One region of the Coprobacillus cateniformis genome, then DNA from elsewhere that is predicted to be linked to it. Evidence: riboswitches for the same ligand, from Rfam matches in the RefSeq annotation. Region 1 holds a riboswitch; each other region holds the start of a gene.
The links. A riboswitch is a leader RNA that binds a small molecule or an ion and turns the genes downstream of it on or off. The one in region 1 is predicted to bind cyclic di-GMP.

Region 1 (10,288 bases):
GATGAAAAAAGTGGAGAACTGAAAAAAGATATAGAAACGAAGCATATTAAGGTTAGTAAAACCGATGGAGAAAGCGGATGCTTTGCCTATTCTCACCAAACATTCTGTGATAAGAATGGATTTGTGGTATTAAGTCTATGTGTGCCTGGAAATGTACATGATAGTGTATCTTTCTTTCCAGCATATCATTTATTAAATAAAAAGTATAAAGACCAAATCAAGAATCTATGTTTAGATGCAGGGTACATCACACCAGCAGTATGCAAGACAATATTAGAACACAAGCAAAAAATGTATGCGCCATACAAAAGACCAATGACGAAGAAAGGTTTTTTTAAGAAATACGAATATGTATATGATGAAAGATATGACTGTTACATATGTCCAAATATAAAGTTACTGGAATATAGCAATACGAATAAATTGGGTTATAAAGAATATAAATCAAATCCAAAAGAGTGTAAGGAATGCCCATTTTTAGAAAAATGTACACAATCAAAGAATTATCAAAAAGTGATTACACGCCATGTATGGGAAGAATATCGAGAAGAAGTCATGGATGAGATACGGCATACTCCAAAATGGAAAGAATTATATCCAAAGCGTAAGGAAAGTATAGAACGGGTATTTGGAGATTGTAAGGAGCAGCATAATTTAAGATATACAAGATTGCGAGGAATAGAAAAAAATCAGCATCAAGCGCTGATGATTTTTGCATGTCATAATTTAAAAAGAATGGCAAGGTGGAGTTGGAAAACTTCATCAAATACCATTCATAATTGGTTGAAAATGATGATTTCCCGCTTTGAAACACACAAAGAAAAGCGATACTCGTTTTGGAGTACCACTTTGTCAACAATCTGAAGCATCCTTAAGGATGCTTTTAATCACTCACTGGACTTGATTGAGGATGACGAGAGTCATTCTTTTTATCATAGCCAACTTTATTTTGGATGTTTTGTTCATAATCTTTTTGAAAAAGACATGAAAAAATAACATTTAATAGATATTCCATAGAGATTTGTGAAGCAAATGGTGCAATCTTTGTAAATATTTTTTCACGAGAACCTATATTTAAGATATAATCAGCGTAATGAGATAAACGATTATCGCCAATAGAAGTTAAAACAATAAGTGGTGTTTTCTTTTCTTTTAAAGTTTGAGCAATTTGAATCACTTCATTGGTTTCACCTGAATAAGAAATAATCATTCCAATTCTATCAGGGTTTGTATTATAGGACATGAAAATCTGTTCGCCATGTAATACTCTTAAATTCACATCTCTTGAAATTCTCATCATCTTATGTTGAAAGCTCATAGCAGCCAATAAAGAATTTCCCGAACCATAGATATCAATTGTTGGATAGTGATATATTAAATCAACAATTTGATGAAGCTGATTAAAATCAATAAGTTTAACTGTATCAGCAATGACTTCTTGCGAAAGTGAAGCCAGCTTATGACAAATCAAAGGATGTGAGTCATCTTTTTGAAATGGGAAATTGACATCTATACGATCAGTGTGTTGTAAATCATATTGAAGTTCAGCAGAATATTTGATTTTAAAGTCATTGTATCCTTCTAGACCAATTTTTTTGCATAGTCTTACTATTGTTGCTGGAGATGTATAAGTATGTTTAGCAAGTTCTTTAACGGACATACTTAAAACAGCTTCACCATGATTTAAAATATATTTTGCAATCTCTTTTTCAGATTCGGAAAACTCTAATTCAAATTCTAACTGTGTCATTATGCTCATTTTTATCACCAGTATTAGTATATCATGAAACGAAGTTTCATAAAAGTAAGATTTTATGAAATGTTTATGAAATTATTTTGAAACAATTCAATATTTGTTTACCCTTATATCATTTTCAAATATAATAGGGGTGTAAATTAAGGAGGAATAACAATGACAATAAAATTACCTAAAGATTTTTTCTTTGGTGCAGCAATGTCTGGACCACAAACTGAAGGATCATGGAACGTTGGTGGAAGACTTCGTTCATATTGGGATATGTATTCTGATCAGGAAATCAATGCCTTCCATAATAATGTCGGTTCATATGTTGGAAATGATATGTATCATAAATATGAAGAGGATATTAAGTTATTAAAAAGTTTGAATTTTAAATCATTTAGAACATCTATGCAATGGACAAGATTATTAGATCAAGATGGCAATATTAATCCAGAAGGAGCTGCATGGTATCATAAATTAATTGATTGTGCGAATGAAAATGGGATTGATATTTATATGAATATGTATCACTTTGATATGCCAGAGTACTTAATTAAGCGTGGTGGCTGGCAAAATAGGGAAGTAGTAGAAGCATATGCAAACTTTGTCAAAAAGGCAATGGAAGAGTTTGGTATGAAAGTGAAATACTGGTTTACTTTCAATGAACCAATTGTAGAACCAGAACAACAATTCTTACATGGAGCTTGGTACCCATATTTACATGACTTCAAACAATCTATCAATGTTCAATATGGAATTACATTGGCCCATTGTTTAGCAGTGATGAATTTTAGAAAACTTCAAGAAGAAGGAAAATTAATTGAAGGTGCCAAGATTGGTATGATTAATTGTTTTGCACCTCCTTATACAAAAGAAAATCCATCACCAGAAGATTTAGAAGCAGTCCGTATGACTGATGGATTGCATAATCGCTGGTGGTTAGATGTTGTGGCGCATGGACATTTGCCTCAAGATGTATTGGATACTGTTGAAAATGACTGGAAAGTAGAAATTGATAGACGTCCTGGTGATGAAGCGATTTTAGCACAAGGAAAGGTCGACTGGTTAGGGTTTAACTATTATCAGCCAACAAGAGTCCAGGCACCAGATTCAAAATTTGATGAAAATGGTTTACCATGTATTGCAAAACCTTATATCTGGCCAGAAAGAAAAATGAATGTTCATCGTGGCTGGGAAATTTATCCAAAAGGAATTTATGATTTTGGAATGAAAATCAAAACGGAATGTCCTGATTTGCCATTCTTTATTTCTGAAAATGGTATGGGTGTTGAAGGTGAAGAGAAGTTCATGGATGATAGTGGAACAATTCAAGATGATTATCGAATTGAGTTTGTGAGAGATCATTTGGAATGGATTGCTAAATCAATTGAAGATGGAGCCAACTGTTTAGGATACCATTATTGGGGAGCTATTGATAACTGGTCTTGGTGTAATGCTTTTAAGAATCGTTATGGATTTGTTAGAGTCTGTTTAGATGATGGATATAAACGTAAAGAAAAGAAATCTGCTTCATGGATTAGAGAAGTAGCAAGAACAAACGAATTTGAATAAAGGTATTTAAACATAATATTTTAATAATGGATTATTTTATTGACGTTGTTGTATATATGTGCATATAATAAATATGTAAATAGCAAGCCCATTGAAAAATGGAGTACGCAAAACTATAGGGTCTAAGCTTGTTGAAGTAGGATAGCCAGTTGCCAATATGATAATGTTGATATACCTGTAGTCAATTACGCATTCTATTTTTCGTGTGGAAATAGTTTGCGTTTTTATATTATGACAAAGGGAGAGAATGTAATGAAAGAATTAAGAAAGGTGTTTTGTGTTTTTGCAGTATTTGTTTTGATGTTGTCTTTAGGGATAGTGGGACATGCTGAGACTGGTTTCAATCATGCACTGACTTTTTCAATAAGTTATAATGGAAATGATTGGACTCCTTATTCACCAACACCCCTTCAATTTGGCGGATTTGATAAAACATACATCACTTTAGAAAATGATTCACAAGATGTCTATTTAAAAATAGATTCTTTTGTAGAAAATAATCAGCAGCTTGATGCTTCTGATATTCATGTGAGTTTTCAAAATGACTGGGGAGTTTATAGTGTGGAATTGGATTCTAACAAATGTACAAAGATACCTGCTTCTGTATTGAATCAATCTAGAGATTCTTATAGTTATCTTTCAATCCAAAGTGCTGGGTTAAATAATAATGCAAATATTGATTTTGGAGAAAAGAGTGGAAGTTCTTTTGATCGTTCTCTTTTTGCAGGGACATACGTTGATTCAAAAGATAATAGTATCGTTATTGATAAAAATGGAAAAGTGACTATTCAGGATATGACTGTATCAGATAATCATCTTGATTCTTATCATATCATTCATAGTGATGGTTCTGTAAAATATAATCATCAATTGTATGTATATACGTACTCTACATGTTTATTATTTAACTATGATCAAAAAAATTCTATTATTGAGTTTGAACAGATAATGAGTAACAATACTCAGTTGCCATCCTTTTTGTATAAAGGAGCGAAGTTTAAAAAAGAAATTCAAGCAGAAAAGATAACTTTAAATAAAAGTAAACTCTTATTAGAAAATGGAAAGGAATTTCAACTCCTTGCAACTATAAGTCCATCACAAGCCACTTCAAAAATAATGTGGATTACTTCTGATTCATCAATTGCAGAAATTAATGAACAAGGAGTTGTTCAAGGGTTAAAAGAAGGTAATGCTGTCATTACAGCATCTTCAGCTGGTCAATCAGCAACTTGCAATGTAACAGTGGTGAAGCCCATTATCATATCAAGTCTACCAGCAATAGATGAATCACTTGACAGCACACAAGTAACAGTGGATCAAAAATCATTAGAAGTCTTAAAAGAACTATTAAACTCTGTTATTGACTCTAATGTACCAGAAGGTGCAATGAGTTCAGATACAATCAATGCTATTGAACAGGCATTAACTCATGGAAAACCGATAACTATAGAACCAACAGCAAAAATGATAGATAAAAATTCTATTGATCAAGTTACAATTGATAAAATAGAAATACTTTTGGATAATCTTTCTTTACAAAATAAAAGTCAGATTAAGATTACTCAGTACCTTGATTTAAGTGTAGTCTTGAAAACTGGAAGTGATATTTTAGGAAATGTTTCTGTGTTGCCAAATAATACAGAATGGACAGTTAAAATTCAACAGAATTTATTGAGTAATCAAAGAAAATTTCATATCATTCGTGTGCATAATGGAAACGCTGAATTGCTTCCTGTAACCATTCAAAATGATATGATAAGTTTTCAGACAGATCGTTTTTCTACTTATGCAATAGCGTATGAAGAAGAAATGGAAAGTACACAAAATTTTCACACTGTTACATTTGTAGATATGAATAATCATATATTGAAAACTGAAAATGTGAGACATGGAGAAGCAGCTACACCGCCATTGGTACCGTATGTGGAAGGGTATGAATTTGTAAAATGGGATGATAATTATCAAAATGTTGTTAAAGATATGACTATAAAAGCAATTTATAAACCAATGAAATCAAATGATAATTCCAGTCATTTGGAGGATAAAGACACTGTACGAACAGAGGATTCCACTTTATTTATATTTTACTTGATTTCTCTTATATCTTCACTATTTGTTCTAGGTTATTATACAAAAACTAAAAATCATTAGTAAAAGATAGATGTTCAAAAAACATCTATTTTTGTTTGATTATCATTAAATCATATCTATAAAAATGAGAAGAAGTCAAAACTATAATAAAAATGTAGATATAAAATAAAGATAAATTTATAACAATGACTTTCTTTTGTTTCTTGAAATTATGATTTTTTTATTGACACGAAAATGATTGAACAATCTATATATAAATTCTGAATATAAAAAGATAAATACTTTGTCGCATAAATTAAAAAAAGACTATTCTTCATGAATAAATAGTCTTTGTCATATTAAAGATAATGATATTGTTTGCGATATATGAAAATAAGTAGTAAAGATATTAAAGAAGTAAGACATTCGGCAATAGGAACAGTTAACCATACAGCAGTCACTCCGAAATATGTTGGTAAAAAAAGTAAACCAATCATAATAAAACCAAATGTTCTTAGGAAAGAAATGAAGGCAGATACTTTCCCATTAGATAAGGCAGTAAAGGTTGCTGATGTAAAGATGTTCATACCAATAAATAGAAAATGAAATAAAAAGATAGTAAATCCTGAATATGCAATCTGATAAACATATGTATCTGAAGATGTGAAAAGTTGAATCAATTGAGATCTAGAAAATAGCGAAGCTAAAAAGATACACAAAGAACTGATGCCAATAAAAGTCAGACATATTTTATATATTTTCTTAAGTGATTTATAGTTTTGAGCACCATATTGGAAACTAATAATAGGTGCAACACCCATTGAAAAACCAATATATAATGTTGTAAAGAGAAATTGAGTATAGATCATAATTGTCATAGCAGCAACACCACTTTCACCAAGTAATGTCATCATAGCTTGATTGAAGAAAAAAGTTGTGATGGCTGTAGCGACTTGACTGACCATTTCTGATGAACCATTTGTACAACATTCTATGAATACCATTGGTTTAAATGATGGTGTGGTCAATGAGAGTGTTCCTTTATGATTTGTAAAAAAGAAGATTCCAAACACAGCAGGTACCATATAACCAAAACCAGTTCCTAAAGCAGCCCCCATAATACCCATATCAAAAACAACAATAAAAACATAATCTAAAATAATATTTATCATCCCAGCACTGATAGAAAGAAAAAATCCATATTTTGGTTTTCCTGCAGTCACAATAAGACTCTGGAATAAGACTTGTAATAGACTGGCTGGAGTGAATATGAAAATAATCAGAAGATAATCCTTGCAGTAAGGAAATAATAAAGGACTTGCACCTAATCCCCATATGATATTCTCAATAAAGAATAAACCTACTAAAGTTATGATTAAACCTAAAAGAATAGTCAATACAAAAATTATTGTAAAGTTTTGATGTGCTTCTGTCATTTTCCCAGCACCCATTTGTCTTGCGATTATAGCACTACCACCAGTTGCTATCATGGTGCCAATTCCTACAATAATGTTAATGACAGGACACACAATATTTAATGCAGATAAAGCAAATGTATTGACAAATTGTGAAACAAAAATAGTATCTACAATTGTATATAGTCCCATAAATAACATCATCACAATTGTTGGAAATGCAAAGTGTAACAGTGATGAAAAGGTAAAGTCTTTTGCTAAAGGATTATTCATAATAAGATTCCTCTTGTTTGGTAAGTCTTAATTTTTGGGTGGGATAATTGAATTCAATTAATAATTCATCTTCGATAAATCCTAAATCTTTATAAAGTTTTCGATAACCAGTATCAGCCTTATCACCTAAACGAAAAGTTGTTATTGTGATATCAATATCTGGAATGAGTTCATTTCTCAGTTTATTGATGAATGCTTCCATAATTCCATATTTATGATAAAGTGGGTGAACTCCAAAGAAATCAATACTTCCTGTTTCTTCATTCATTAACATGACACCAATAGCGAGATCTTCTTCTTTTAATATAAAGGCTCTTTTTTGATCAATGTATTTTTCTAGTGTTTGCATATACTTTGTTTTATCTAAATTGGGAAACCCATCTATGATAAGATGGACTAAATTCATCCAGGCAGGAATATCTGATAAAGAAGCCAAATGAATTTTCTTTTGAATATCTTGACTTGTGAGGTGTTTTATCTCTTTATTGAATTGAAATCTCAGTTGTAAAGGATAAAAATTTTGATTGTTTCGATATTCATTTGGTGTTTGTTTATACATCTGTTTAAAAATTTTAGAAAATGCCTGTTGACTTTCATAGCCAGCAACAAGAGAAATTTCTAATATTGGTTTTTGGGAGAAAACCAATAGTTTAGCAGCTTCAGTTAATTTTCTTCTTTGTACATAATCGTGAATAGATATACCAATGGTATCAGCAAACATTCTATGTAAATGATATTTTGAATAGCCTACAGCTTGAGAAATATTATATAAATTGAGTTTGTCACTTAAGTTCTCTTCGATATAATCGATAACGGTCATAATGTTATGAATTTTATTCATATATATCAACCTCCTTTCTTTAACATTATATACAAATATTATCTGAATATTTAATAAATCTTGCGGTTTTTGAGTATTATGATGAAAAAATAATTTTTAAATTAAACCTTATATAATATTTATAGAAAAGTGTTTTTTTATTCTGCTTGACTCTCCCCTAACAGGAGGATATATCCTAGACGTGTAAGGAGGAAGAGAAGATGAATAAATGTATTGAAGTCCATCAGTTAACAAAAACATATGATGGTAGAAAAGTTGTTGACAACCTGACATTTGAGGTTGAAAAAGGAGAGGTTTATGGACTCTTGGGTCATAATGGGGCAGGAAAGTCAACAACAATAGAGTGTATACTTGGTTTAAATACCCCTGATAGTGGTTCTGCAAAGTTGTTGGGAAAAGAAGCAGCCAAGCATCGAAAAACAGTATTTGAAAAAGTAGGTGTCCAATTACAGCAGTCACATTATCAAAACAATATTCGTGTTGGTGAAGTCTGTGAAGAAAGAGCGGCAATGTATAGTCACCCCGCAGATTATCATTATCTTTTAAAACAATTTCAGTTAGAACAGTATATTCATCAGCCAGTTGCTCAATTATCAGGTGGAGAAAGGCAGAAGTTATCAGTTGCTATTGCCTTAATTCCTCGTCCAGAGGTCATTTTTTTAGATGAATTAACTACAGGACTTGATGTTGCAGCTCGTCGAGAAGTTTGGCAGATTTTAAAACTGCTGAAAAAGCAGGGAATGACATTGTTACTGACTACACATTATATGGAAGAGGCAGAAAATCTATGTGATCGTGTTTTGCTTATCAAAGAGGGTCAAAAAATTGTTGAGGGAACGGTTGATGAGATTATCAAGAAGAGTCCTTATAACAATCTGGAAGAAGCTTACTTATGGTATATGGGAGAGGAGAAACTTGTATGAAAAGAATGATGACAATGTTGAAAGTTGAAGGAAAATTAGCATTAAGATGTCCTGATGGATTAATATTTGGAGTTGGAATGCCAGTCGGCGTTCTGTGCCTAATTGGAATTATTGCTGGAGATCAAACTGTGAGTGGGCAAAGTTCTTATACTTTTATGGAAAGTGCTTTTGCATCTTTGTTAACTGTTGGGATTTGTGCTACAGCATTTATGGGATTGCCACTCACTTTTGCTGACTATCGTGATAAGAAGATTTTGAAGCATTTCTTTGTGACGCCAATCAGTCCTATGCTTATGTTGTTTATACAAGTCATTATTGCAATGCTGACTGCATTGTTATCATCAATTATTGTATCAGCTGTTGCAATATTTGGGTTTGGTTATCAGATGCAAGGGAATGTATGGGCATTTATTGGAGCATATTTCTTAGTTGTCTTGTCAATGTTTAGTTTAGGTATGATTATTGCGAGTTTATGTAAAACGGTGAAAATAGCAAATGTTGTGACAACTTTTGTTTATTTTCCAATGTTATTTTTATCAGGAGCAACAATTCCATATGAATTATTTCCTTCATTTTTACAAAATATAGCAAATATATTACCACTCACACATGGAATTAAATTATTAAAGGATATATCAATGGGTGTTTCAAGTGAACATATGTTTTTTTCAATTGGCATTTTAGTTGCATTTACTATTGTCGGATGTGTTATATCTGTTGTATCATTTAAATGGGAATAATGGAGGAAGTCGTTATGAGTAGAGAAAATTGTTATGTAGAGAAACTGCCTCAGAAGTTATATAAAATTGGAATGTTTGCACAAATGAATAGAGTAACTATTAAAGCATTAAGACATTATGATGATATTGGGTTGTTAAAACCTGAGTACGTAGATGAAATTAATGGTTATCGTTATTATACTTCAGCTCAATTACCACAATTGCATAGAATTTTAGCTATGCGTGAACTTGGGTTTTCGTTAAAAGAAATAAAGAAAGTCAATGATGGCGTTTCAGAAAAAGATTTGCTGATACGCAAAAAATGTGAATTGTTACAAGAAATGGCTCATATCCAAAAACAGATTGCATGTGTTGAAGGGTATCTTGCAGGGAATTGTTTAAATAGTGATTATCGTGTTGTTATGAAATCTATACCAGAAGTGATTGTGGCTTCAATGCAGGTACACATGGATAGTTATGAAGATCTTTTTGAATGTATGCCAACAATGGGAAGTGAAATGGAAAAAGCAGGTTGTGAATGTGCAATCCCTGAATATTGTTTTACTATTTATTATGATGAAGAATACAGAGAATCTGATATTCATGCAGAAATTTGTGAAGCTATTACAGAAAAGCCTGAAGATACAGAACTTGTTCAGTTTAAGGTTCTTCCTGCTGTTGATATGGCCGCATGTGTTTTACATAAGGGGCCATACTATACTTTACCACAAGCC
Region 2 (10,288 bases), 250 kb from region 1:
TATCCTTTTTACCAAACGGAAAAAAATCATTCCAAAACAAAACAACAACTGCAAGAATTGCTCCTAATTGAATTACAACTTGAAACATACTATAGAATTCAGGACTCACATCCAATTTCACAAATTCATCCAGTAAAATCATATGACCAGTGCTGCTAATTGGCAACCATTCAGTAATACCTTCAACTATTCCAAATAGAACAGCTTTTAATATTTCAAGAATTTCCATTTCTAAACCTCCATATTATCCATATGCTTTTTTTATACTGTATTACTATATAACAAAACACATATTTTGTATACCATTTTTTAGAAGAAACGTATTTAGTAAGAGTGTATTTCATCATAGCAACAATAAGGTTTAATTTTGTTAAAAGAAAAAAGGAAAGAGAAAGATCATATATTCATAAACAAGCATAGCAAGTATTATTTAACAAAGGAGACATTAAACAATGAACAAAAGTCATAAAGATAAAAGTATATACGATAAAATCCCTCATCCTAAAACAATTCTGACAGCACTTACCAGAATGTTATATTTTAAAAATACATTTACCTTATATAAAGAATTTTATCAATAATTAAACCTTTATGATATGCTTGTTTTACCAGTAAAGCAGACAATAGAATGGGAAGAAATCTGATTACTCTCATACACTACAAGATTTACAGTTCATCTACAAAAATGCAAAATTAGTAAACTCACTAAAAGTTATCACTCTACTTATGAAACTATGACTTTTGTAAAACAAATCCAACCAATTCATCAAATCCATCTATCTTATTTCTCCTGAAAGTACAAGCATTATTCATGGTATCTCTGTGACTTTAATTCAAATGTCAAAGGGCTTGAAATTTGATGAAGTGATTGTTTTAGATGTAGAAAATGAGTCATATATTATCGAATATGATAAAAATCAGTTGTATATAGCAGCTGCACAAATTCACTAGAAATTCTTCTTTATTCCTATTACAGTCATAAAATCTTCATCATTAAACTGTCATTTTCAATAATAAATATATTTATATTTCTTTATAATAAAAATATGAAAACAGGCAAATGATGTATTTGAACATCACTCGCCTATTTTATTTTTCAGTCACGCCAATCCATATCTCAACAATCCCATCTTGACCATAATACTGAATATCTGGTGCTCCTGATTTCATTCGCCCAGTTATATATCCTGAATTCAATGGTTTGTATCGAGACTTTGGTAACCATTTTGTAATGGCCTGAACCTCTGTTTTTCCTATTGTTTCAATAGTACAAGGAAAAACTGCCCATGTCATAGCAGGTACTATATAACTATCTAATTCATTATCAATTGTCATATGACTTGAGACAGCAATATAATAATCAAATTTATGAGAATCATCTTCATATGTATTATAAACACTTATCCCAAACAATCCAAATGGTTCTTGATTCATCATAGGCATTAATGTGCTTTGAAAATCTTTTTCTTTGAACTCGTTCCATAACAAAGGAATTTCTTTTCTTCCCTTTTTTCTTTTATTTGTTGTATGTAAACAATAACCAATAACTCTAAAACTTTCTCTTTGTTCAATTCTAAATGGTACGTTCATATCTTTTCCTCCTTAATATAAAATGATTATAAAAGAAAATGATATTTTTGTCCTCTTTATTTATGCCAAAAAAGAAGAGGTTATATATTTGTCAAATTCATGAATTTTTTTATCATAATTTTCAGTAAAAAGCACTTCTGGTTGCTTTTTGATCAAATTCTGACATACAATATCTTCTTAAGTATACTCAAAGTTCTCTTTTCAAAATCATGCATAGTAATAATTTGACTCCCTTGATTTATTTTGTTTTTTAGATATTTTTTAACAAAATAAAAGAATTGAGCAAAAAATATATTACGTCTTACAGGATTGTTATCAAATAAGCTAAGAAGGGATTCTTGCTCATATCCGTTATTAAAATACAAAGATAATGCCGAATATCCAAATGTTATATCAGCGGCAAAAAAAGGATTTACTTTTACACATGCTAATTCATCAAATAACCAAATCGCTTCAAATATTGCTGCATCTCTTTTTTGAGGACTAGTTCTATAATATTGAGTATCTTCATTATTTAATTTATCAATATAATCAATGAATTGATCAATTGGTAAATATTTAACAGTATAAACATCATCTAAAGTCGCATAACCAAGATAATAATTATTAGATTCATTTTTAGGTAACAAACTTAATAATACTTCATCTTTTAATAATTCTTCTTTAGTAACGATATGATTATGAATCACCTAATCATTACAAATCAAATCTTTCGACTCAAGTAGTTAATAAAGAATTTGATGATTTTATACAACAATTAAGCATATTAGATAAAATTAAAAATGATGATGAAAAAGACATGTCTGAAGATACATGTCCAATTGATTTATTATAGTAAGTTTTATTTCTTTTTAGACTTCTTAGGATGCTCATATTTAATTAACTCGTCAACTGTACAGTCTAAATAAAAACAAAGTTTTGCAATTAAATTTGCGTCTATTCGTTGAAATTGATTACGACAATATTTATTAAAGTTTGGTCGAGGTAAATCTAAGTCTTTACAAATTTTATTTTTACTTATCCCTGCTTTCTCTAAAAGCTCTTCAATATTCATTTTTACAACTCCATAATCACTGTCCATTCGTTTTACCTCCATTGTATGTATTATTATATAGGAAAAATGACTTTACCATAATTTTCTATCCAAGACTTTCTGAAATTATCAATTTCTTTCATAATTTCTTGTCTTCATTTTAATAATGTTACTATGCCTTCAGTTGTAATTGTTCAATTATTTAATAACTGCTCTACTATTTATGATTTCTAATCTTTTTCACATTTCTATTCATGAGATGTCTGCCTAAATATCTATATAAAATTGTCTTCACTTTTGATAAATCCTGATGATGAACTTTTAACAGATCATCTGGACAATCATAAATCCCAAAATCTTGATTAATTCCTTCACTTTGGATATATGTATTATTTTTGTTCCAATCAATAATTGGATTTTGAAAATCAGTAACTGCCACACCATAGCCACAAAAAGCGCCTGTACATGATGAATTGAGTTTTTGTAATTGATTCAAATATAATTTATCCAAAATAAATCCTTCTAATTCATACCAAGAGCCATCATAATAAATTTCAACCCAACTATGAAATACATTCAAAGGAGCATTTTTATAAACAAAGCCAGTCATTGCACCTTTTTGCAACTTTTTATCAATTGTAAAGCCATGAATTCGACAAGGTATTTGGCATCCTCGCAATAATGCCATAAAAAGTGTTCCCTTTGTATTGCATTGTCCATACCCATCGGACAAGACACGAGATGCTGTCACATTATCATTTATATTGTATCCAAACAAAATATCATCACGAACAAAATTATAGATTTCAAGAATTCGATGAAATTCATCTAAATGCTTCCACCCTTTTCTTTCTATAAGTTCTTGAATTGATTTATTTGAATAATTTAACATTGGTGTTTCTTGTAAATAATTTTTCATTTTTGTTTTCCTTCCAATATCTTATCTTTTTGATTGCACCGAATTATTCTACTATATATTTCTATCATGTACAATATAATTCATCCACAAGCATCTAAAAAAGCATGGTTCATAAAGAATCATGCTTAGATATTATTTTAATTTATCAATAGAACCAGATTGAATATCATTTATATGTTTTCTGATTTCATCTATCGACCAATCCCACCACTTCATTTTAAGCAATGAAGAAATGATTTTCTCTGGAAAACGTTTTTTAATGACTTTAGCAGGAACTCCACCTACAATACAGTAAGGCGGAACATCTTTTGTTACAACTGCACGTGAACCAATTATCGCCCCATCCCCAATAGTCACGCCTGCTAAAATAATAGCTTCAAATCCTATCCAAACATCATTTCCAATAACAATATCACCTTTATGATCCCATGATGTTGAAACATCTTTGATATTTAAATTCCATTCTTCAAAAAACAAGGGAAAAGGATATGTTGATAATGATGACATTGTATGATTGGCACTATTTAATAAAAACTTTGCCCCACATGCGATAGAACAGAACTTGCCAATAACAAGAGTATCATGATTAATGGGATAATGATATAAAACATTATTTTTTTCAAATAATCTAGGATCATTAACAAAATCATTATATATTGTATAATCCCCAACTCTAATGTTAGGATGAGTAATAACATTCTGTAAATATATTGTTTCTTTATCTCCTGAACGGGGATATACTTTCATTTCTGGAATAGCCATAAAATCCTCCTATAATTATATTAAATATCTGTAACTATTCCAGAAATTACACTACAGTGCCTCATTCTAACCACCTCTTTTATGATGAGTATACAAACTCTACTATTAGTATAACATAAACATTCTTCACAAGAAAGTGAATAATTATTTCCATAATTGTAACTATATTTTCACTTTCTGCTTTTCATATCCTCTATTTATTTAGGTTTTATTCTGTCAGCTTTTATATAAACATATATGAAAAGACCTATTTTTAGGTCTTCAAAACAATATATTCAATTGAAAAGGTTAAATAACATTATTTTTGATTCATACCTTTTGTTAGGCATATAACTGTTTCAATTGCTTGTGTTTGTGGAAACATATCAAACGGATAAATATCTTGAGTTTGATATCCAATATCCCAAAACCATTGTAAATCTCTAGCCTGAGTAACTGGATCACATGAAACATAAATAACTTGCTGAGGTTGCAGAATATGAATGGCTTGAACAAATTCTTTTGTACTTCCCGCTCGAGGCGGATCCATAATCACACAATCAATTTGAGTACGTTGATTTGCCATATCTTTCATAAATTCAGTAGCATCCTGATTATAAAAATGAATATTATTAATCTTATTCATTTTTGCATTATTCACAGCATCCTTATAGGCTTCTTGATTCAGTTCCACACCAATCACCTGACTCACTCGACTGGCAATCATCATTCCAATTGTTCCAATTCCACAATAGGTATCTAAAACAGTTTGATTTTCTTTCACCTCTAACAAATCGCTAACCTTTTGATAAAGTCTTGTACACTGTTCATGATTAATCTGATAAAAAGATTGAGCAGATATCTTAAAAGTTAAACCACACAATTCATCAACAATAAAACCTTTTCCATATAGAACTTTTTCTTGTTGAGATAAAACAATACTCGTTTGTCGTTTGTTGACATTTAACACAACTGTTTTAACACTTGGACAAGTTTTCACCAATTCACTGCAAAAATTCTTAGAGCCTTTAAACATTGGCTCAGTAACCACCAAAGCTACTAAAGTTTGATTTGTTTGAACTGCCCTTCTAATTAATACATGTTTTAAAAACCCCTTATGTCTTTGGTGATCATAAATTGAAGTTCTATATTTTTTTAACAAAGATTGTATTTTTAATAAAATATGATGTGTTTCCTGATCATGTAACATACATTGTTGAATTGGAACAATCCGATGCGAACCTTCTTCATACAAACCATATTCATATCTTTGATTAAAAGCAATAATAACTTTATTACGATATTCAAATGGATTTTGCATACCTATAACAGAATGTACTTGAACAGGAAATTTTTGAAATAATTTCTGACAATATTTTTGTTTTTTGATGAGTTGTTGGGAATAATCCATATCTAGATATTGACAACTCCCACATCGTTGACTCATTTGACATTTCATATATTTTCCTTCTCTCTTTGACTAAGATTTTTTCTTATTTTTTAAATAAAAAAGTAAAAGCATTGCTGCTCTTACTTTCGTTTTCATACAAGACGATTGAAAGGGATGAGCGTCTTTGAAATGAATAATAACATATCCATGTATGAAAACAATATGCAAACCAGATATAATTTCATATACCCTTTCCAATACAAATGTTGATTGGCAACTGGCTGTCATTCTCATATGAGATTAGACCCTATAGCTTTGCGTCACTATTTTTCAATAGTTTTGCTATTTACATATCTGGGCACATTGTAACATTTTTCAATAAATTTGTATAGTCTGAATTATAAAGTTTCAATAAATGAAACAAGCAATTGGTAGGTTTTGAGAAAAGATTCTAATTCTAATTTTTCATCTGGAGTATGAATATCGGACATATTTGGCCCCATTGTTACAATATCTAATTCAGGGATTTTCCCTTTCAAAACACCTGTTTCCAATCCTCCATGAGTTGCAACCTCTTTTAATTTGAGACCAGTATATTGCTGATAAAAAGCTTGAAATTGACTCCTTAATTGAGAACTTGGATCGTAATCCCAACCCGGATAATCTCCTGACACCTTAACATAAGCATTATATAAAGAGGCAATTAATTCTAATTGTAAAGACAGCTCTACGCGAATACTCTGTAATGGTGAACGAATAGAATAATCTATAGTCACACAATCATCATGAGTACGAACAACTCCCATATTTAATGACACTGTTGTTAAACCAGCAATAACTTGTGACTTTTCTATCATACCATTAGGTGCTAAATACATAATTGAAATAATAGCCTCACTATCTCGTGAACATATACACACTGGACATTCTTCTTCATGAATAGTGATAGAAACACCTGGATCACTCATTTCTAATTCTTTATAGATATCATTCTGATAGGCTTGAACCAATTCATAAAGTGATTTAAAAGGATTAGAACTTGCAAAAGCCACAGTACATTCTCTTGGAATTGCATTGTTTTTTAATCCACCAGTTATATCGATTAAACGAATGTCCATACCTTCTTTTAAGAAATGGTATAAAACTCTAGCAGCAATTTTATTAGCATTTCCTCTGCCTTTATCAATACACTCTCCAGAATGACCACCTAAGAGCCCTCTAACTTCTAAAACATATACTGGAGAATCATTATCTTCACCCGTTATCTGTTTCGTAATCATCAAATCATTTCCACCAGAAGATGATGTACATGTCTCACCTTCTGTTTCACTATCTAAACCAATCATTCTTTTAGCAGATAATTGAGTTTCATCTACTCCAAATGCACCAAATAATCCTACCTCTTCTTGCACTGTAAAAACACATTCTAGAGGCGGATGCTTTAAAGAATCATCAGTTAAAATTGCTAACATGTAACAAACCCCATAACCATCATCAGCACCTAAAGTTGTTCCATTGGCATGTAAAAATCCATCTTCAATATACAAATCAAGTGGATCATTTTCAAAATCATGCTGGCAGTCATTATTCTTCTCATTGACCATATCTATGTGAGCCTGTAACATGAGTGGAACATGACTTTCATAACCATGACTTGCATCTTTATAAACAATCACATTATTCATTTCATCTCTAAAACAGCGCAAATTATGCTCTCTCGCAACAGATTCTATATAATCAGCAATCCTTTGCTCATTATAAGAACCATGAGGAATCTTTGCGATTTCTTCAAAATAATTAAAAATTGGAATACTTGTATCTAAAACAGCCATTTCTTATCCTCCTTATATTAATGTCCGCAATATCAATTCAGTAATACCAGAATTCATTGACAATTCTACTCTCATAATCTTAGGATGACTGCGATATTCTCTACGAATCATATCACGTAAAACTGTTCCATTATGATAACCATGAATAATTCTGATTATATATGTCCCCCTAGTCGCTTTTTTTAAGGCAGCATTTATAGTTGTTTTTGCTTGAAATTGATTCATACCATGAACATCAATTTCCATTATTCCTGAATTCATATCATCACCTACACTTTATTATATCAACTCTTATACAAGTTGTCTATTCATCCACTTTCCGCTTTGATAACGCCAAACAAAGAAAATGCAACGTACACCCCAATCAACAAACATAGCTATCCAAACACCCAATAACCCCATATTCATATATTGTCCTAATACATAACTCAAACAGAATCGAAAGATCCACATAGAAAGTGCTGAAACAATCATTGTATATTTGGCATCATTCGCTGCCCTTAAGGCATTGGGGAATGTAAACGATAATGGCCAAATCGTTATTGCTATGAGTCCATGTAAGAAAATACACTGGTATGCTAAATCGGTTGTCTCTCTAGATAGAGAATAAAATGGTAAAATCAATGGGGTCGCCATTAAAAGAATAGCAATCAAGATAAACATGGATAAATAAGTAATTTTCATTAGTTTTTTGATATAATATCTTGCTTGATCATATTGATTTGCTCCCGCACACTGTCCTACAACAGTCACCATAGCTAATCCCATTGCCATACCAGGGATAATCTGCATTTGAGCTAAATTATTTGAAACTGCATTAGCTGCAATTGAATAGGTCCCAAACGTCGCTATCAAACTTTGGACAAGAATTTTTCCAAATTGAAACATACCATTTTCTAACCCAGATGGTACTCCTATAGAAAGAATCTTACGAATATAAATTCTATCAAATGACCAATGTTTAAAATCTTCAATGCGAAGTTCGTTATCTGAATGTGATAATACATATAAGATGACACAACATGCGATAGCACGTGCAATCAAAGTTGCCAAAACCGCTCCAAAAACACCCCATTGAAATCCATAAATAAAAACCGCATTTAAAACAATATTAATAACATTCATAATAGCACTATTAACCATTGAAATTTTTGAATTCCCAGTCGCTCTAAAAAGTGCTGCTCCTGAATTATATAATGCAATAAATGGATATGATATAGCTGAAAATAAAAAATAAATTTCTGCATTTTTCATCACATCAATATCTACATCTCCAAAAATCAAATGCAATAGTGTTCCATTAACAGCAATCACAACAAGCATAATGATTGCTGATAGAATAGCAGTAATCATTATGAGTTGCTTAGCTGAATAACGAGCTCTTTCATGTGATCCCTGTCCTATAAATTGAGCAGCTACAACTGCTCCGCCAGTTCCCAAAGCAGCAAAAATATTAATTAATAAAATATTAATTCCATCTACTAAAGAAACTGCTGAAACAGCAGCTTCGCCAACATTGGACACCATAATTGTATCTGCAAAACCAACTGTTACTGCTAATAACTGTTCAATAACAAGTGGAATAATTAATTTTTTTAAATCTTGATTTGTAAACATCATAAAACCATCTCCTCATATGGTTTTATTATATACCTAACTTTATTGACAAACTAATTCTTTCAATTTTTGAAATTCATCTTGATTCAATTGACGATATTCTCCATAACCTAAAGAAGCATCTAATACAAGACCGGCAAATGCAATTCTCTTGAGGTCAACAACCTCATTTTGGCAAGATAAAAACATCTTTTTTACCTGATGATATTTTCCTTCGTGGAGAGTCAAATAACATTGATGAGTATTTATAAGTTCTAATTGAGCTGGCAGACAACATATATCTTGATCTATCACTATTCCCATTTCAAACCTATATATAGAATTCTCATCAATTGGAAAACGGGTCGTTACCAAATATGTTTTTGGCTGATGATTTTGTGGTAATAATAAGGCTTTGACAATAGATTTATCATTTGTTAAAAGTAAAAAACCAGTTGTATCCTTATCTAATCTACCAACACAGATGCAATCATTTCTTTCAATTAAATCAACAACACACAAATGATTTTTATCATAATTAGCACAAATATAACCTTTAGGCTTGTTCATCATATAATAAACAAAAGGCTGAGAGTGAATTGCTTTTCCAAATACATTAATTTTATCATCATCATGAACGACGTAGCGATGATCATTTATAACTTGATTATTGACCTCAACAAATCCATGTTTGATTAATGTTCTACACTCATTCATATTCCCCAAATTATTTTTCATTAAAATAGAATATAGTGGTTTAATGTGAATTCCTCCCTCTCCAACAATCATTTGATCGTATATTATCATTATTCTTAATCAGAACATAAACTTGACTTCCTCTTTTATATTGAGGATTTTTTTCCAAAATATCCTGTAAAACAGATAAACGTTTATGGCCATCTAAGCATAGATACTTATTATCCTTAATAATAAGTTGTATTGGAAAAGAAAAACCAATTCTCATAACAGAATCATATAGATTCTGGTCATAATCACGATATTGATAATTAATTTGTGATATATCAACTTTAATAATCCGCATAAGTCCACCTCATTGTCTGCATTATAACATTTTTTTCTGAAAAGAAAAATATTTATCTTTTCACTTTTATTCATGATATAATAAAGAATAAGGGAGGTCATCACATGAATATCTTATTAAGTCGTATACTTACATATTTGAATGG
Region 3 (10,288 bases), 1.6 Mb from region 1:
ACTGAAGAAGTTTTAGATTTTATTGCCAGTCATTTTAATACAGATGTTAGAGAATTAGAAGGAAGTTTAAAACGTTTGCTTTTCTATAAATTAATATGTGAAGAAAAGCGTGATTGTATTGATCTTAATTTTGCTTTAGAGGCATTTAGTGATACATATAAAAACCAACCAATACAAAAGAAAGAATTAACTGTTTCAAATATAAAAAAATGTGTTGCTGATTACTATAATTTAACTGTATCCCAAATTAATTCAAAGTCACGAACATCTAATATTATAGTTGCTCGACATATTTCAATGTATCTCGTTAGAGAATTAATTAAAGATATATCATTTATACAAATTGGTCATGAATTTGGTGGTCGTGATCATTCAACAGTTATGAAAGCTTGTGATAAAGTTCAAAAGAAACTTGAAAAAGATCTAAACTATCGACAGGCTATTGATGACATAAAAAATAAGCTTGTGTAAAAGTTATGCACAGTTATCCACAACTTATTCACACATAAAAATTTAAAAAACAATGATAAAACCATTACTTTTATAAGTTATTCATATTGTGCACAACATTATTATTATGATATTATTTAAATAATAGTAAATAAAAGGAGAAAAATGATGAATTTTAAGATTAAAAGATTAGCATTATTAAATGCTTTAGCAAAAGTATCTAGAGCTGTCTCAATGAAAAGTCCTTTACCAGTCCTAACAGGTATTAAATTTGATTTAAAAGATAACGAATTAATTTTAACTGGTAGTGATAGTGATATTACAATACAAACAAGTATTAAAGAAAATATTGAAATTATTCAAACAGGATCTGTTGTTTTATCTTCTCGTTATATATTAGAGATTATTAAAAAGATTGATTCTGAATTTGTACATATCTATATTGTTGATGGAACATTGACAAGAATTGAAGGAGCAAACTCTAAATTTGATTTAAATGGAACTTCTTATATTGATTATCCAAGAATTGATTTAAATAAATCTGGTGTTCATTTACAGATGAAATCAACAGATTTAAAACAAGCCATTGAACAAACGTCATTTGCAACAAGTGAAAAAGAAACACGTCCTGTTTTAACTGGTGTTAATTTCAAAGCTAAAGATCATGTTTTAGAATGTATTGCTACTGATAGTTATCGTTTAGCAAAACGTATTTTAACAATTGATTCTGATGTATCATTTAATATTATTATTCCTAAGAAAAGTTTAATTGAAATTAGTCGTATTATTGAAAAAGATGAATTTATTGATTTATATGTATCTGATCGTAAAGTTTTATTTATTTTTGATTCAGTTTTAATTCAAACAAGATTAATTGATGGTTCTTATCCTGATACAAGTCGTTTAATTCCGCATGAACATAATTATTCAATGTCAGTTGACAGTGTAAGTCTTCTTAATTCCATTGATAGAGCATCTTTATTATCAAATGAACAGACAAATATTATAAAATTATCTATGAGTGAAGATCATGTTATGCTTTCTTCTTATTCTCAAGAAATTGGATCTGTTGAAGAAAATTTATCAAAAGCTTTTTATAAAGGTGATGAGTTGAGTATATCATTTAGTGCGAAATATTTAAATGATGCTATTAAAAGTATAAATGGAGAAAAAGTAAAAGTTTTATTTACTGGAGAGATGAAACCATTTATTATTATGGATTTTGAAAAGGATGATATTATTCAGTTGGTATTGCCAGTGAGAACATATTAATTTAAAAAGTATGATTTAGTCATACTTTTTCCTTATTTGTCGAATTCATTTTCTTGAATATATTATAGTTTATGATATAATAACGATGTTATAAAAATAGGCAAAACTATTGAAAGATAGTGACGCAAAGCTATAGGGCCTCTTTAACGTGGCAGCCAGTTGCACAAACGTACAAAAGCAGGCTGTTTTGTCTGTTTTTTTTATTTCATGAAAGGAGAGAATATGAGTAAAAATAAAACTTTCATTAAAATAGTAGTTATATTTTCTTTAATTATTATCTTATTTGGCTCGTTCTTTCATTTCGTTCAGCAAATTAGTGATATGAATACTCAAAAAATATTAAATCATTTAGAAGATGTTGGTAAAGAAACTGCTAATATATATAATTTAAAATTCAAATCGCTACAAAATGTAATTGTTAGTACTGCTGAAATTCTTGGTAGAGTAGATCATTCAGATGATGAAATTGGCAATATTCTTGATACAGTTGCTCAAGGCCAGGAATTATTTCAGCGTATTTGGTATATTGATAAAGATAAAACACTGCATAACTATAAAAAAGATATTATTTTAGAAGATCATAGTTCATATATTGATGAAGTTTTTAATGGACATACCGGTTTTACAAATCCATTGACTTCTTTATATGATAATAAGAGTTCTGTTGTTATTGTTTATACACCTATTTATAAGAATAATCAGGTTGTTGGTGGATTAGCTGGAATTGTTGAAGTGAATAATGAAAGTCATGATTATATTTATAATGATGTATTTAATGATGAGGCATATGTTTTTGCAACATCTGCTGATGGTCAAATTATTTCTAAAATAAAAAATAATAATACTCTTTATTTTGGTGATAATTATTTTGATTTTTTAAATAATAATGTTTATTTTATGAACAGTAATTATAAGTCTATTCTTCATAATATTCAAAAAAATCAATCTGGTTTTGCTTCCTATCGTTATAAAAATGATGAAAGAATGATTTATTATACACCTGTTAAAATTAATAACTGGTATATTTTTAATATTATTTCTAATGATATTATTGATGATTTAAATGATCAGATGAATGGTGAGACATTAAAATTAATCTTAGAAATTATATTTGTTTTTGTTGTTATGTTGTTTATTTTAATCCGTTATTTCATTAAGATTAATAAGATGAATGAAGAAACAAATAATCAATTAAGAACAAGTAATAAAAAGATTGAAATGATTTTAAAACAAACAAGTGATCGTATTTTTGAATATGATATAGATAATGATAGTTTAATACTTGATGCATGGAATGATTATCCTAAGATTATTTTAAATAGTTTCTTAAGTAATTTGCATAATTATAATTTTGTTTCAAAAGAACATGAAAAATTATTAAAAGAGAAGTTTCATGAGATTATTAATAATAAAGATAAGATAGTATTTGATGCTAAATTACCATATATTAGTAGAGATGATGAGACATGGTTCCATGTTTCAATGATTTATGTAAATCAAAATAAGCGATTAATTGGAACTTTAAGAAATAGTACAACAGAAATGAATGAATATAATTTGTTGTTGCAAGATCAAATGTTTAAAAATTCTGTTTATTCAAATGCTTTATTTATGTTTGCAGTCAATTTAAAAAGCCAAAAAGTTGTTATTTATCAAAAAAATGGTATATATCATAATGTTATTGATGTACAATATGAAAATAGTTTCTTAAAATCTTTTGTTGAAGAAGCTGCTGAGAAAGATAGAGAGCGTGTCGCTAAGTTCTTTAGTCAGGAGAATGTTCAAAATATCTATCATCATAATGGAAAAAGAACTATTGAATTTAGAACATGGAAAGCTGATAAAAATAGATATGAATGGGTCAAATTCAGAATACAATTTGAAAGACAAAGTAGTAATAATGAATTACTTATGATTGCATACAGTAATGATATTAATGATGAAAAGAGCAGGCAATTAGAGTATGAATATAAAGCACAAAGAGATGGATTAACAGGATTATATAATCGTCAGACATTTAATCAGTTTGTAGATGATTATTTGAAAGATAAAAAATCAGTAAGTGATTACTGTGCTTATATGATTGTTGATTTAGATAATTTCAAGTCAATTAATGATTCATTAGGTCATAGTACTGGTGATGAAGTTATTCAAAAAGTTGCGACTTTGTTAGAGTCTATCTGTTTTAATTCAGGATATGTTGGTCGTTTTGGTGGTGATGAATTTGTTATTTTCCTATATGCACAAGAATCATATGCTGAAATTGAAAATAAAGCACGTGAAATTATCAGACGTATCGAAGGAATAAAGATGGATAGTATTCATGATATTACTGCATCTATAGGAATCACATTTGTTACAGATGAAAAACATCATCGTATCTTATTTGATAAATCTGATCAAGCTCTATATGTATCGAAAAAGAGTGGTAAATGTAGATATTATGTCTATGTTAATGAAAAATAGAAAAATACTGGTCTATGAGAGATCAGTATTTTTTGTTATAATGATATTTGAGAATAATAAAGAGAAGAGGATTATATTTGTGAGAAAAGTAACTCTATTTATAGCAATGAGTTTGGATGGATATATTGCTGATAGTGATGAAAAGGTTGATTGGTTAGTAGGACATGATAAAAATATCGAAAATATGGAGGTTTATAATTCATTTATTAAAAATATAGATACTGTAATCATGGGATGGAAAACTTATCATCAAATTATAACTGAATTATCACCAAATGAATGGGTTTATGAGGGAATGACAAGTTATATTTTGACTCATCAAAATCATCAATCAACAAGTCAAATTTTTTTTACAGATGAAAAGCCCTCACAATTGATTCATCATTTAAAAAGAAAAGAAGGAAAAGGAATATGGATATGTGGTGGAGCGAATGTCATTCAACAAATTCTTCAGGAAGATATGATTGATGAATTTTATATATCAATTATTCCTACTCTTTTAGGAAAGGGTATCTCATTGTTTGGTATCTTAGATAAAAAAATAGATTTAAGGTTAATAAAAACTCAAAGTTATAATGGTATTACTGATTTAATATATCAACGAAGATGAGGGAGGATAAATTATGTATAAGATTTTATTGGTGGAAGATGATATCAATATTATAAATCATCTTTCTTCTTTTTTAGAAAAAGAAGGATTTCTTATCACGCATGTTGATGGTCAGAAAAAAGCTATAAATTTAATTAACAATCAACACTTTGATTTAGCAATTCTCGATATTTCATTAAAAGAAGGAAATGGTTATTCATTATATAATGAAATAAAGTCTTATAAAGATATTCCAATTGTATTTTTAACAGCAAATCAAGATGAATTTAGTGTTGTTACAGGATTAAATCTTGGTGCAGATGATTATATTTCAAAACCGTTTCGTCCTCGTGAATTGCTATCTAGAATCCAAAATATTTTAAGAAGATATCATAAACAAGAGACTTTTTATCAATATCAAAACATCAAAGTCAATCCCTTAACAGGAAAAGTCTTTAAAGATAATTATGAAATCTTCTTATCAGCTCTAGAATATCGTTTATTATTAATTTTCTTTTCTTATCCAAATCAACTTCTTACAAGGGAATTTCTACTAGAAGAAATTTGGAATATTACTGGAGAAGATGTTTCTGACAATACATTATCTGTTTATATGAAAAGAATTAGAAATAAAATTGAAGATAATCCACAAAATCCTAATATTATTAAAACAATGCGAGGATTGGGATATAAATTAGGTGATTAATATGATTTATATATGTATATTGCTTATTATCATTATGATAGCATTGATAATATGTATGATTTATAAAGAAAAACAAATTAAACAAATATCTCAACAGGTTAATGCTATTCTTTTTCAACAAAAAGATATTTATATTCCTTATTATAAAGAAGGAACTTTATCTTTTCTTGAAAGTGAAATTGTAAAATTAGTTAATCGTTTATCTGAACAGAATCGCTTATTATTAGAAGATAAAATAATATTAAAACAATCATTAGAAGATATATCACATCAAATGAAAACACCATTAACTTCTTTAAATTTAGTTCATGAAAGATTAAAGATGACTGAAGGAACAGATAAGAAAAAACTATTAAAAGAACAGCAGCTTTTATTAGATAAAATAGAGTGGCTTGTTATAACATTATTAAAAATAGCACAAATAGATTCAAATACAGTTACATTTCAGAAAGAAAATATATCTCAAAAAGAATTATATATCAAATTGGTAAAGCCATTTGAAATACAATTAGAATTAAAAGATATTTCTATTGAATTAGAAGCTGATCAAACATATATTGAAGATATTGATATCTTATGGACTTTAGAAGCATTATCTAATATTTTTAAAAATTGCATAGAACATACTGAACAGGGTGGAAATATCAAGATAATGATGAATAATAATCCTTTATATAGTGAAATTATTATCCAAGATAATGGAAATGGAATTGATTCAGAAGATTTAATACATTTGTTTGAACGATTTTATAAGGGAAAGAATGCAACTCAACAAAGTGTTGGTATTGGATTATCATTGAGTCATATGATTATTGAAAAACAAAATGGTACAATAGCAGTTGAAAATACATATCCAGGAGCGAAGTTTACGATTCATTTCTATAAAGAAGTGATCTAAACTTTTTTCTTAAATGACAATTTTGTCACGAATGAGTCATGGTCTTGTCACCTTGACATTATATAATAAATGGTGTAAAGGGGAGATAATGATGAAAATATTAGAAGTTAGAAATTTAACTAAAATTTATGGTCAAGATGATAATCAAGTTATTGCTTTGAAAGATGTATCATTTACAGTAGATAAAGGTGAATTCATTGCTATTGTTGGATCATCAGGTTCTGGAAAAAGTACTCTACTCCATTTAATTGGTGGGGTAGATAAAACGACAAGTGGTGATGTTATTATTAATGGTGTCAATGTATATCAGCAAAATGAAGAACAATTAGCTATATTGAGGAGAAGGGAAGTAGGACTCATTTATCAATTTTATAATTTGATACCAGTTTTGACAGTTGCTGAAAATATGACATTGCCAGTCTTATTAGATAATCAAAAAGTCAACCATGAAAGATTTGAAGAATTAATTCATATTCTTAATTTAGAGAATAGAAAAAATCATTTACCCAAAGAATTATCTGGTGGTCAACAACAGCGTGTTTCCATTGGACGTGCTTTGATGAATGCACCATCTATTGTTTTGGCAGATGAACCTACAGGGAATCTTGATTCTAAAAATAGTCGAGAAATAGTCGATTTATTAAAATTAACACAACGTAAATATAAGCAGACATTAATTATGATTACTCATGATGAAAGAATAGCTATGCAAGCAGATAGAATTATTGTTATTGAAGATGGTCAAATAAAAAAAGATGAGGTTCTTCATAAATGAAAATTATGAATAAATTAACATTAAGATATCTTCAACAAAATAAGAAAAGAACCATCTTAACAATTTTATGTATATCTGTTTCAGTGATTATGATATGTTGTATAGGAATTTCATTATATTCTGGTAAACAATTTTATAAACAATATATTGAACATACTTCAGGATATCATCATTATACTATTGTCAATAATAATAAAGATATTATTCAAATCATAAAAAATGATCCAGAAGTCAAAGAGTATTATTTTTCTAGTACATCATTTTATTCTGTTGATGATAAAAAAAATGATGTATCATTAAATTTAAAACAAGGAGATTATACTTATTTTGAAAAAGAAAACTTCGATGATTTGTTAATTAAAGGAAGATTACCAAATAATCATAAAGAGATTGCTATTTCACAAAAGTATTTAATTAATAACCATATTCAAAAGAATATGGGTGATACAATAAGTTTAAAAGAAGATGACACTGGAAAATTAAAAACATATTTGATTGTTGGTCTCATTAATGATTATGAAGCACAATCTTATTATAAAAAATCATTTAATGCTTTAAGTTATATTGATTTAAATGATCCGCAATTATATTATACTATGTATGTTATTGATAAGGATTTATCAACAAATATTTTTAAACATTGTGAAAAATTAAATCATGAAATTAATGAAATGTTAAATCAAACAAGTGATTTTAATAATATATTCTATAATTCACAATATTTAGGGATTCAGGATATCTTTGAAGAAAATTCTCAATCAGCATTTTTAACACTTTATAATATGGTCGCGATATTATTATTTGTTATTATATTTATTTCATTCTTTATTATTTATCAAGCTTTTAATCTTTCAACTCATGATAGAATCCAATATTTAGGAATGTTATCAAGTGTTGGAGCAACATCAAAGCAAAAGAAAAGATCTGTTTATTTTGAGGGCGCTATTTTATCTTTAATCTCTATACCTTTAGGTATTTTTATAAGTTATATTGGAATGACAGTAACATTCTTCTTCATTAATAAATTAGATGCTATTCAAATTATGGGTGTTGAAATTCATGCTCAAATATCAATATTTTATTTATTCATTGTTATTTTATTATCATTATTAACAATCTTTATTTCGCTTTATTTACCAGCTAGAAAAATATCTAAAATCTCAGTCATTGATGCATTAAAGAAAAATGATGAAATTAAAGTTAAAAAATATAAGTTAAAAACAAGTTCTTTTTCTAAAAGATTTTTAAATATTTCTCAACAGTTGGCAGTTAAGAATTATAAGCGACAGGGAAGACGTTCAAAAGTCATTGTCTTATCATTAGTTATTTCTATGGTTGCTTTTATTTCAATATTTAGTTTTGGTCAAAGATTAATGAAAGTATCAAATAATGCTAATCCTTTTCATTTATATGATATAGAAATGTATATTAATGGTGATCAAGTTCCTGAGATTACAAAATTATTAAGTACGCATGATAAAGTTGATGATTTTTATAGTATAAGTGGAGATATTCCAGTGAAAATGAAACTTGATAAGAAATACTTAAAAATACCTAAAAATAATCATGTTTATAATCAAAAAACAGATGAATATAATGTTGTTTTTATTGGAATGAGTGAGAATAAAAGGAAAGAGTTATGTGAATTAAATGGCATCAAATATAGAAATGATTTGGCATTAGTTTATAATGGTCATTTTACAGATTATGATAATGCTGATAACAAGACTTCTCATTATCAAGAGCGCTTTATCAAGGAGGATAATCTTTTCATAAAAACACCAATCTATTTTGAAAATGTAACTTATAATCAACGGGGTGAAGAAGAAAAAATAGAAAGATTGCAACTAGAACCATTAACATCATATGCATTCATTGATAATGATAAATATAAATCATTGTATGGAATTGATAGTCAAGGAAGTTTGTATATGATTGTTTCTACTGATTATGTATTTCAACAAAATTTGGATTATTATAGTTCTTTGAGAGTATTTATTGCATCTCAGCAGCATGTTGAATTAACAAAAGAATTAGAAGATTTAGGATATAATATTGAAGATCATACTCAAAATTTTATACAAGATCGTCAAATCTTCTTAATTATAGAAATTTTCATTTATGGGTTTGTCTGTATAATGATTTTCTTTACAATGCTTAATATTATTAATATGATGAGTGCTAGTATTGAAAAGCGTAAGAAAGAATTTGGGATGATGTTAAGTGTAGGAATGAGTCCTCATGGTATTCATAAGATGATATGGTATGAAAGTTTTATTTATGGAATGAAAACATTACTTTATGCAACACCAATAAGTATTTTTATTGAATGGTTGTTATATAATCAAATTCATATAGATGATTATTATTTTTCTATTTCATATATTGCATATATTATCTCATTTTTAGTTATTATGTTTGTTATGCTATTAACTTTTCATACTGGTTTAAATAAGTTTAAAAAACAAAATATTATAGAAACACTGAAAGATGATATGTAGGTAGAAATTTCTACCTACTTTTCATTTTTCTTCTTAATTTTCATTTTAAGAGACTTTTATATAAAAATGACTCTGAGTATGTTTTTGAATAAATATTGAATATGAGCCATAAAAACTATTATTTTCAATGAATTTGTGCTATAATGTTAACAGTTTGAAAAAGATAGGTGACTATAAATATGAAAGAAATAAGAATTAATACTGAGTATATTACTTTAGGTAAATTTTTGAAGTATGTAAATGCTGTTGACTCTGGAGCAATTGCCAAAATTGTCATTTCTGAAGGTGAAGTTTTCGTCAATCAAGAAATTGAAACCAGAAGAGGAAGAAAACTAAGAGATAATGATACTGTTTCTTATGACGGTGTAGATTATTTGATTCGTATAGACAATGAAAATTAATCATATTGAATTAAAGAATTTTAGAAACTATAAAGATTGCTCTGTTGATTTTGATCCTTTTATTAATATTTTTATTGGAAAAAATGCACAAGGAAAAACGAATTTATTAGAAGCTATTTATATTTTATCTTTATCTAAAAGTTTTAAGACAAAAGTTATTGAAGAGTTCATTTATTTTAATGAGGATTTTGCTAAGATTCATGGTCGTGTTAATTCTCATGAAAAAGATA

Region 2: linked by a shared signal. The riboswitch ahead of rlmD (23S rRNA (uracil(1939)-C(5))-methyltransferase RlmD) and the one ahead of GQF29_RS15805 (Ig-like domain-containing protein) in region 1 are both predicted to bind cyclic di-GMP.
Region 3: linked by a shared signal. The riboswitch ahead of GQF29_RS08325 (sensor domain-containing diguanylate cyclase) and the one ahead of GQF29_RS15805 (Ig-like domain-containing protein) in region 1 are both predicted to bind cyclic di-GMP.

Annotation. Positions count from the first base shown of each region.
Region 1 covers NZ_WSNW01000001.1:3,193,971-3,204,258, forward strand. Annotated here, with positions in the region: gene GQF29_RS15790 (IS1182 family transposase) at 1-864, shown strand, start outside; gene GQF29_RS15795 (MurR/RpiR family transcriptional regulator) at 884-1,759, opposite strand; gene GQF29_RS15800 (glycoside hydrolase family 1 protein) at 1,913-3,313, shown strand; cyclic di-GMP riboswitch class I at 3,385-3,470, shown strand; gene GQF29_RS15805 (Ig-like domain-containing protein) at 3,566-5,464, shown strand; gene GQF29_RS15810 (MATE family efflux transporter) at 5,743-7,071, opposite strand; gene GQF29_RS15815 (helix-turn-helix domain-containing protein) at 7,064-7,912, opposite strand; gene GQF29_RS15820 (ABC transporter ATP-binding protein) at 8,113-8,835, shown strand; gene GQF29_RS15825 (ABC transporter permease) at 8,832-9,575, shown strand; gene GQF29_RS15830 (MerR family transcriptional regulator) at 9,590-10,288, shown strand, end outside.
Region 2 covers NZ_WSNW01000001.1:3,446,761-3,457,048, forward strand. Annotated here, with positions in the region: gene GQF29_RS17095 (undecaprenyl-diphosphate phosphatase) at 1-229, opposite strand, end outside; gene GQF29_RS17100 (GyrI-like domain-containing protein) at 1,090-1,590, opposite strand; gene GQF29_RS17105 (hypothetical protein) at 1,743-2,279, opposite strand; gene GQF29_RS17110 (helix-turn-helix domain-containing protein) at 2,432-2,671, opposite strand; gene GQF29_RS17115 (transglutaminase-like domain-containing protein) at 2,841-3,542, opposite strand; gene GQF29_RS17120 (CatB-related O-acetyltransferase) at 3,675-4,304, opposite strand; gene rlmD (23S rRNA (uracil(1939)-C(5))-methyltransferase RlmD) at 4,603-5,742, opposite strand; cyclic di-GMP riboswitch class I at 5,943-6,027, opposite strand; gene pepD (beta-Ala-His dipeptidase) at 6,072-7,505, opposite strand; gene GQF29_RS17135 (Smr/MutS family protein) at 7,518-7,766, opposite strand; gene GQF29_RS17140 (MATE family efflux transporter) at 7,797-9,125, opposite strand; gene GQF29_RS17145 (16S rRNA pseudouridine(516) synthase) at 9,165-9,818, opposite strand; gene GQF29_RS17150 (hypothetical protein) at 9,859-10,143, opposite strand; gene GQF29_RS17155 (MurR/RpiR family transcriptional regulator) at 10,248-10,288, shown strand, end outside.
Region 3 covers NZ_WSNW01000001.1:1,640,010-1,650,297, reverse strand. Annotated here, with positions in the region: gene dnaA (chromosomal replication initiator protein DnaA) at 1-471, shown strand, start outside; gene dnaN (DNA polymerase III subunit beta) at 619-1,722, shown strand; cyclic di-GMP riboswitch class I at 1,812-1,889, shown strand; gene GQF29_RS08325 (sensor domain-containing diguanylate cyclase) at 1,945-4,188, shown strand; gene GQF29_RS08320 (dihydrofolate reductase family protein) at 4,268-4,798, shown strand; gene GQF29_RS08315 (response regulator transcription factor) at 4,812-5,483, shown strand; gene GQF29_RS08310 (sensor histidine kinase) at 5,485-6,381, shown strand; gene GQF29_RS08305 (ABC transporter ATP-binding protein) at 6,473-7,156, shown strand; gene GQF29_RS08300 (ABC transporter permease) at 7,153-9,657, shown strand; gene GQF29_RS08295 (RNA-binding S4 domain-containing protein) at 9,837-10,058, shown strand; gene recF (DNA replication/repair protein RecF) at 10,048-10,288, shown strand, end outside.